2 regions of the Microbacterium sp. BLY genome follow, and region 2 is predicted to be linked to the other one. Evidence: predicted binding sites of a transcription regulator. Region 2 holds the regulator's gene; the other holds the start of a gene.
What was found. Region 2 encodes LexA, which represses DNA repair genes until DNA is damaged. Its sites were predicted from a motif close to TCGAACANNTGTTCGA; they were not measured.
Positions count from the first base shown of each region.

Region 1: KAF39_RS05700 (HNH endonuclease signature motif containing protein) is a predicted target of LexA. The motif match lies at 1,673-1,688, and genes of this name have one in related genera.

Region 1 is NZ_JAGKSR010000001.1:1,123,462-1,127,954, forward strand. It holds gene KAF39_RS05690 (ABC transporter ATP-binding protein) at 1-337, opposite strand, end outside; gene KAF39_RS05695 (extracellular solute-binding protein) at 373-1,452, opposite strand; gene KAF39_RS05700 (HNH endonuclease signature motif containing protein) at 1,719-3,062, shown strand; gene KAF39_RS05705 (glycosyltransferase) at 3,109-4,493, opposite strand, start outside.
Region 2 is NZ_JAGKSR010000002.1:230,595-235,087, reverse strand. It holds gene KAF39_RS15655 (histidinol-phosphate transaminase) at 1-180, opposite strand, end outside; gene KAF39_RS15650 (LysM peptidoglycan-binding domain-containing protein) at 253-621, opposite strand; gene lexA (transcriptional repressor LexA) at 907-1,593, shown strand; gene metE (5-methyltetrahydropteroyltriglutamate--homocysteine S-methyltransferase) at 1,651-3,960, opposite strand; gene KAF39_RS15635 (methylenetetrahydrofolate reductase) at 3,982-4,493, opposite strand, start outside.

The DNA of each region.
Region 1 (4,493 bases), on a different contig from region 2:
CCACGCGCCGCCGCTGCTCGGCCTTCGACACCTTCTGCACCGACAGGCCAAACGCGATGTTCTCCCGCACGTTCATGCTCGGGAACAGGGCGTAGTTCTGGAACACCATGCCCACGCCGCGCTTCTCGCTCGGCACCCTGGTCACGTCGCGACCGGCGATGTGGATGCGCCCGCCGGTGGGCTCGATGAACCCCGCGAGCGTGCGCAGGGCGGTGGTCTTGCCGCATCCGGACGGACCCAGGAGGGTGAAGAACTCACCCTCCTGGATCTCCAGATCGAGGTGCGAGACCGCACGGTGGTCGCCGAACACGACCTCGACGTCGTCGAAACGGATCATCGTCTTCTCTCTCTGCCGGTGCGGGACTGCGCGGGTCAGCCGATGTACTCGAGCGTGACCTTCTCGACCCAGGCGCCGAGGTTCTCGCTCACGAAACCGAAGTCGATGTCCTGACGGTCGAGCGTGCCCATGAGCTCGACGACCTCGGGGTTGGCCTTCTCGACCGCGCCCTCGTTCACCGGCATGGCGTTGAACTCCGCCGCGAACTCACCCTGTACCTCGGCGCTGCCGAACCAGTCGATGAACTCCTGTGCCTTCTTCTCGTTGTCCGTGCCGTTGATCTGCGCGATCTGCTCGGTCACATAGGGGACGCCGTACTCGGGCACGATCATGCCGGTGCTGGTGCCGTACTCCGCGTCGCGGGCGGCGATGCCGCTCGACGGCAGCACGCCGTAGTCCACCTCGTCGCGGGTGATGCGGGCGTAGAGGTCGGTGCCCTCCACGGCGGGCGAGCCGTTGGCGTAGTACGACTTCACCAGGTCCCAGCCCTCGTCGCTCACGCCGAGGTCACCATCCTCGTCGAGGTGGCGGGTGAGCATGCTGGCGAGCACGAGCTGCGGGGTTGCCTGGCCGAGCGCGGGGTTGACCTCGTAGCGGCCCGCGAACTCCTCATCGGTGTAGAGGTCGTCGGGGTCGGAGGGCGCATCGGTGATGCGGTTCGAGTCGTAGACCGTGACGATGGCCTGCTCGACGAGCGGCCAGAACGCGCCGTCCTTCGGGTCGCCGGCGTCCGCGGGCACCTCGCCGCTCCAGCTCGGCTCGTAGGCCGTGATGGCCTCTTCCGTCTTGAGCTGCTCGAAGAACATGTTGTTCAGGCCGAAGACCACGTCGCCGACGGGGTTGTTCTTCTCCGCGATGATGCGGTTGGTCAGGTCGGCGCCGCCGAGGCCCACGATCTCGATGTCGATGCCCGCGTCCGCCGCCTTCTCGGTGATCCACTCGCCGCGGCCGTCGCTGTTCGAGTTCGTGTAGACGATGAGGGTGTCTCCGGAGCCGCCGTCGCTGCCACCGTCGCCCGCGTCTCCGTCGCCGCTCGCGGTGCATCCGCTGAGCGCGATCGCCGCCGCGGCCGTCATTCCGATGAGCGCCCAGCGCCTCTGCTGCCTGTCGGCCATGTTCGTCCCTTTCTCGCCTTCGAGGTGTGTCGATGCGACACTACCGGTTCTTGTGGTGAAGGCACAAAGATTGTCTGGTTTCGTGGGCGCGGTCGCGCGTCCGCACTCAAGGTAGGCGGGGAGCGTGAACAGGAGGATGCGGTGAGGTGAACGGGCGGGGGATGGTCCCGGACCGGAGTGTGGGGTGTCCTGCCGGAGGGCGCTGAATGCCGGTATTGACTCGAACATTTCTTCGAAACTCGCGCCTCGCGGAGATAAAATGAAGCATGTCGAAAATGTCCGGGTTGCGCGAGGCGATGGATCGCCTCGACGAGGCGTGGGGCGCCGCGGACGAGGCGACAGAGCTCTCCCGCGCGCAACTCGTCGACGTCGTCGACGCGATCGGGCGTCTACAGCGCCGGCTCGACGCGATGCACGTCGACGTGGCCGCCGGCATCGCTCGGGAATCACGCGCGGAGCTCGGGGCCGACAGCCTCGCCAAGCAGCGCGGATACCGTACGGCGGCGAAGCTCATCGCCGCGATGACGGGCATCTCGACGGGGGAGGCGCAGCGCCTCGTGAAGGTCGGAGAGGCGACGGCGCCGCGCAGCGATCTGCTCGGCGCGCCGCTGCCCGCGCGGTATCCGCTCCTCCGGGAAGCGCTCGCGTCGGGTGCACTCGGTGCCCCGACGACGGCCCTCCTCGTCGCTCTTCTCGACCGCTGTCGTGTGGCCGCCGGTGCGGAGCGCATCGCCGAGGCAGAGCGCGTGCTGGTCTCGGCCGCCGAAGGTCTCGAGCTCGACGCCGTGCGCAAGCTCGTCCTCCGTGCCGAAGCGTGGCTCGACCCCGACGGCGTGGCGCCGCGGGCGGAGGAGCAGCGGGGCCGGCGCGGGCTGCGCATCTTCGAACGGGACGGCATGGTGCACCTGCACGCGCAGCTCGATGCCGAGACCGCGGCGCCGGTCGTCACCGCGATCCGCGGTCACGTGTCCGCCGTGTTCGCCGCCCGCCTCGACGCGCCCGACGCCGACGCGCCCGACGCGGATCGGCGTACGGTCACGATGATCCAGGCCGATGCGCTGTCCCTCTTCTGTGCGCACGTTCTCGGGTGCGAGAGCGACCGGGTGCCGCTCGCCGGAGCGACGGTGGTCGTCCGGGTGTCGCTGCGCGACTTGCAGGCGGGAACCGGGTCGGCGACCATCGACGGGCTCGACCAGGTGATCGACATCGGTGCCGCTCGGCGGATGGCCGCCGGCGGCGGCGTCATCCCGTGCGTCCTCGGCGGGGCGAGCGAGGTGCTCGACTGGGGGCGCCAGAAGCGCCTCTTCACGCGGGCCCAGCGCCTGGCCCTCGTCGAACGGGACGGCGGGTGCGCCATGTGCGGGTTGCCGCCCGGAATGACGAAGGCTCACCACCTCCGCTGGTGGCAGCGCGACCGAGGCCCGACCGATCTCGCCAACGGGATCCTGCTGTGCGAGACCTGCCACCATCGCATCCACGACAACGGGTGGGAGATCGTGATCGAGGGGGCCGGTGTGACCGGACGCCCCTGGTTCGTTCCGCCGCGGTGGGTCGACCCGCGGCGTACTCCGCGGCTGGGCGGACGGGCGCGCTTCGATGTCGCTGCGTGAGCAAGATCACACCTGCGTCAGTGTGTGTGGCTGGCGTGTGGTGGGGTCAGCGGCGGAGTCGGGCGCGGATGCGTCGAGCGGTGTGCGCGAGGGCATCGCGCCAGGCACCGCCCGGCCATTCGCGGCGCAGCCGCAGGCTGCCGTCCTCGTTCCGCACGATCTCGACCCGGCGACCCGCGAGAAGCGGCGACCTGCCGAGGTGCGCCGTCACGTCCGGCGCGGCGGTCAGCGGGGCGGTGAACATCCACCCGGCGAAACGCACGGCCACCGACAGATCGGCCTCGCGCTCGCCGTCCTCGCGGAACACCTTCATCGGGTCCAGGGCGATCGGCACCGCGTCGAGGCGCTTCGGGCGGCGGCCGCCCACCTTGCGCTCCGAACCCGCGGTCGACTCCGTCGGCTGTCCGGGCGCCGGCGTATCCCGCGCGACCAGGTCCACACGGTCGGCGCGGCGCTCCTTGCGGGCGTTGAGCAGCCCCGACGGAAGGTCTGCGGTCGTCGACAGGGGGAGGGAGACGAGGCGGTCGGCGGACCCGACGGTCTCGAACACGAACGCCTCCTCGCCGTCCCGCATCAGACGGACGCGCACGGTCAGCTGCAGGCCGCCGCGCGACCAGCGCGCCGCCGTCACGGTGGCCGTGCAGGTGGTCTCCGCCTCGAACGCGGCGAACGCGATGAGGTCGTCCCGGCGGTCTGCGCGCAGCAGCGCCGCCCGGATCCGCTGCGGGAACGACAGCCCGGCGTCGACCCCCGGGCCGAAGCGCCGCTGCACGAGCGGCACCACCACATCCAGCAGGCGGTCGCGGTACTCCGCCGGGTACTTCACCATCCGGCGGCCGGCGATCCGGTTGAGGATCTTGCCGCGGAACCAGTGCCGCAGCAGCCGGTCCCGCACCTTGCCCGGCTCGGTGTTCGCCTCGACCACGTCGAGCACGGTCTCCAGATGAGGGAAGTACGACTCCGGCTCGATGCGGGCCGAGCTCGCGCTCCCCGGCTCCTTCACCCAGGCGTAGCAGGGCTCGCTCGCGAGCACCGAGATCGTATCGGCGGCGAAGTACGCCTGCATCACGAAGAGGTGGTCCTCGAGCCGGACCTTGCCGTCGGGGAAGCGGATGCCGTGCTCACGCAGGAACGCCGTACGGAACATCTTGTGCGGCGTCAGCATCTCCAGGATCGGGTCCTCACCGAGCACCGCCCGCGGGATGTCGCGCTGGAAGATCTTGGCGGGCAGCTTGCGCCCGATGCCCACCTCTTTGCCGATCACGACGTCGGAGCCATTCTCGTCCGCGTAGTCGCACAGCCGCTCCAGCGCCCGCGGGTAGAGGCGGTCGTCCTGATCGACGAACTGCACGTACGTGCCGCGGGCCTCCTCGACGCCGCGGTTGCGCGGCGTGCCGGGCCAGCCGGAGTGCGGCAGGGACAGCACGCGCA
Region 2 (4,493 bases):
CCGGATCGCCACCGCGATGTCGTCCAGGATGTCGCTGGCGACCGCGTCCGGAACCGGATGCGTGTTCTCGTTGACGTTCAGCGCGACCGGAAGGGGCGCCTGCGGGGCCCCGTACGGCGTGAGTCCGCGCAGATCGTCGCGGAGCGGGAGATCATTGAGGGAGAAGGTCACCCTTCCCATGTTAAGAGCCGCACGCGGCATCGAGGTCATCGTGACGACGGAAGAACCGCGGGCACCGAGGGCCTCCCGACGTCAGTCGGTGTAGCGAGCCGGGAGCGCGAGCTCCTGGCCGACCTGCAGCTCGCCGCCACGGAGCAGGTTCATCCGGCTGATCTCACCGATGACATCGCGCGGATCGGCCTCGGGGGCGATCGCACTCGCGATGGACCACAGGGTGTCGCCGGGCATGACCGTCACCGTCTCGACGGCAGCGGCCGGCGCATCGGCGCCCGACGCGATGGCGCTGCCACCGCTGATGGCCGCGAACGCGATACCGGCGGCGAGCGGGATCGAGGCGAGAGCGAGCAGGGTGCGGCGGCCTCGCGCCGTGATCCGCAGCCGGGTGGCCGGACGGGCCGATGCCGGAAGGGCGGTCGCGGTGCTGAGGCTGATGCTGCTCATGTCTGCTCCTTAGCTGTCCCGGTGCCGTCGGCCCGGGGAGGTTGGCGTAGCTTTCGCATCCGCGTCTCGGCCGGGAGGCGTGGATGCGAAGCTACGTTCCGAAGATATCTTCGATTTCGAACATCTGTCAAGCTGTCTTCGAAAGCCGGATCGGGGAATCGACCGACACGCTCGAACAGATCTTCCAGATCGGCGCTCTTCTCGGATACGGTTTCGATAAGGACACCCCACCACGGGCCACCGACATTCGAAGCGGCACGTCGGATCACGCACTGAAGGAGCACCATGAGCGACACCTCAGCCCTCGAATCCGAGGCGCCGCGCACCCGCCGTCGCAAGAGCCTCAGCCCGAAGCAGATGGCGATCCTGGAGGTCATCCAGACCTCGATCGCGCAGAACGGCTACCCGCCGAGCATGCGCGAGATCGGCGACGCCGTCGGGCTGAAGTCGCTGTCCAGCGTCACGCACCAGCTCGGGCAGCTCGAGCTCAGCGGCTACCTCCGCCGCGATCCCGGCAAGACCCGGGCGATGGAGGTCCTCATCGACCTCCCCGGCACCGGAGCCGAGAATCCCGCCGACGTCGCGACCCCCGTCGGCGACGCCGCCCTGGTCCCCCTCGTCGGCCGCATCGCCGCCGGTGTGCCGATCACCGCCGATCAGCAGGTCGAGGAGATCTTCCCCCTTCCCCGGCAGCTCGTGGGCAAGGGCGATCTCTTCATGCTCAAGGTCTCCGGCGAATCGATGATCGACGCCGCCATCTGCGACGGGGACTGGGTCGTGGTCCGGTCGCAGAACACCGCGGAGAACGGCGAGATCGTCGCCGCCATGCTCGACGGCGAGGCCACGGTGAAGGTGCTCCGCCGCCGCGACGGACACACCTGGCTGCTCCCCCGGAACTCCGCGTTCGAACCGATCCTGGGCGACGAGGCCGTGGTGCTCGGCAAGGTCGTCGCCGTCCTCCGAGCGGTCTGACACGTACGACGAAGGCCCTCCCGGATCACCGGGAGGGCCTTCGTCGTACAGGGGACGTCAGGCCGTGACGGCGACGTCCGCGCGGACCCGGTGGGTCGCCTCGACGATGTTCCGGAGCGAGGCCGTGGTCTCCGCGTAACCGCGGGTCTTCAGACCGCAGTCGGGGTTCACCCAGAGCTGACGGAGCGGGATCTCGTCGACCGCGCGGCGCAGCAGCGACTCGACCTCCTCGACCGTCGGCACGCGCGGCGAGTGGATGTCGTACACGCCCGGGCCGATGCCGTGATCGAAGCCGACCTCGGCGATGTCCGCGACGACCTCCATGCGGCTGCGCGCGGCCTCGATCGAGGTGACGTCCGCATCCAGCGCCCGGATCGCGTCGATGACGACGCCGAACTCCGAGTAACAGAGGTGCGTGTGCACCTGCGTCGCCGCGGCCGCGCCGCCCGTGGCCAGGCGGAACGAGGCGACCGACCAGTCGAGGTACGCGGGCTGATCGGCCTGCTTGAGCGGCAGCAGCTCGCGCAGCGCCGGCTCGTCGACCTGGATGACCTGGATGCCCGCCGCCTCGAGGTCGGCGATCTCCTCACGCAGCGCGAGCGCCACCTGGTTGGCGGTCTCGCCGAGAGGCTGGTCGTCGCGGACGAACGACCACGCGAGGATCGTGACCGGGCCCGTGAGCATGCCCTTCATGTGCTTCGCGGTGAGCGACTGGGCGTACGCCGACCAGGCCACCGTGATGGGCGCCGGCCGGGAGACGTCTCCCCACAGGATGGAGGGACGGGTGGCCCGGGAGCCGTACGACTGCACCCAGCCGTGCTCGGTGACCGCGAACCCGTCGAGATGCTCCGCGAAGTACTGCACCATGTCGTTCCGCTCCGGCTCGCCGTGCACGAGCACGTCGAGCCCAAGGTCCTCCTGCAGCGACACGACCGCGGCGACCTCGCGGCGCAGGAACTCCTCGTAGTCGTCCTGGGGCACCTCGCCGCGCAGGAACTGGGCCCTGGCCCGCCGGATGTCACCGGTCTGCGGGAACGAGCCGATCGTCGTCAGCGGCAGCGCGGGAAGGCCGAGCGCCTGCTGCGCCTCCTCCCGCTCCGGGTACGGTGCGCGGGCGAAGTCGGCGTCGGTGAGGGAGCGGGACCGGACGGCGCCGTCGCGGACGCCGGGTGCCGACAGGCGGTCCTGCAGCGCGGCGGTCGCGGCATCGAGCTCGGCGGCGATCGCCGCGCGCCCCTCGGCCAGACCGCGGGCGAGGACGACGACCTGCTGCACCTTCTGATCCGCGAACGCGAGCCACGACACGAGGCGCGGGTCCAGGGCGGTCTCGTCCTCGACGTCGTGCGGCACGTGCAGCAGCGAGGTGGACGTCGCGGCCGACACCGGCGCGCCCAGAGCGCGGAGCGCCTCCAGGGAGGCGAACGCCGCAGCGAGGTCGCCCCGCCAGATGTTGTGCCCGTCGACCACACCGCCGACGAGGGTCTTGCCCTCCAGCCCGGGCACGGCGTCCGGGACGACGCCACGCACGAGGTCCACGGCGATCGCCTCGACGGGAGCGGCGGCCACGGTGGCGAAGGTGTCGCCGAGGCTCGCGTACGGCGCCGCGATGAGGAGCGCGGGCCGATCGGCGGCGCCGCCCAGGGCCGCGAGTGCGTGCTCTGCGGCGGACGCCAGCTGCGTGGTCGAGGCCGGCAGCGACTCGCTCACGAGCGCGGGTTCGTCGAGCTGCACCCACTCGGCCCCGGCGGCACGCAGCCGGGCGAGCAGGTCGGCGTACACCGGGAGGAGGTCATCGAGGCGCGACAGCGGATCGAAACCCTCCGGCGCGGCGTCCGAGGCCTTCGCCAGGGCCAGGAGCGTGACCGGTCCGACGATCACCGGGCGGGTGACGAACCCGTCCGCGACCGCCTCCGCGACCTCCCGCACCAGCCGGTCGCCGGAGAGGGAGAACACCGTCTCCGGTCCGATCTCGGGCACGAGGTAGTGGTAGTTCGAGTCGAACCACTTCGTCATCTCGAGCGGCGCCCTGTCGCCCTCGCCCCGGGCGATGGTGAACAACGCGGAGAGTCCGATCGTCCCGTCGGCCTCGCGGAGGTCGTCGAAGCGCGCCGGGATGGCCCCGACCGTGACGGCGGCGTCCAGGACCTGGTCGTAGTACGAGAAGGACTCCGGGATGGCCGAGTCCGTGCGGCCGAGACCGAGGGCGGCGAGACGCTCGCGCGTCGCCCGACGCAGGTCTGCAGCGGTCCGCTCCAGCTCCTCCTCGTCGATGCGTCCGGCCCAGAACGCCTCGACGGCCTTCTTCAGCTCGCGGCGGCGGCCGATGCGGGGATAGCCGAGGATGGTGCCCTCGGGGAATGCGGTCATGATGTTTCCTTTCGGCGGGGTCTAGTGCCGGAGCGCCGGGAGGATGCCGGCTTCGGCGAGGACGGTCAGGACGGTCTCGTGCTGGTTGAAGGCGTAGAGGTGCACGCCGGGGGCGCCGCCGGCGACGACATCGGCCGCGAGGCGCGCGGCCCACGTGATCCCGATCTCCCGACGCCCCTCCGCCGTGGGCTCGACATCGAGGGCGATCGCGAGTTCGCTCGGCAGGTCCTCCCCCGTCAGCTCCAGCACGCGGGCCAGCCGGGCCGGTGACGTGATCGGCATGATGCCGGGGAGGATCGGGATGGTGACGCCGCCCGCCCTGGCGCGCTCGACGAAGGCGAGGTAGTCGTCGGGGTGGAAGAACAGCTGCGTGATCGCGAAGGTCGCACCAGCCGCCTGCTTCGCGAGCAGTGCCTCGACGTCCTGCGTGCGGTGCGTCGCCCGCGGGTGCCCCTTCGGGAAGGCCGCGACCGCGATGTCCACCTTCTGCCGGGGCGCCACGAGCGCGGCACCCGGAAGGCCCGGTACCGGGG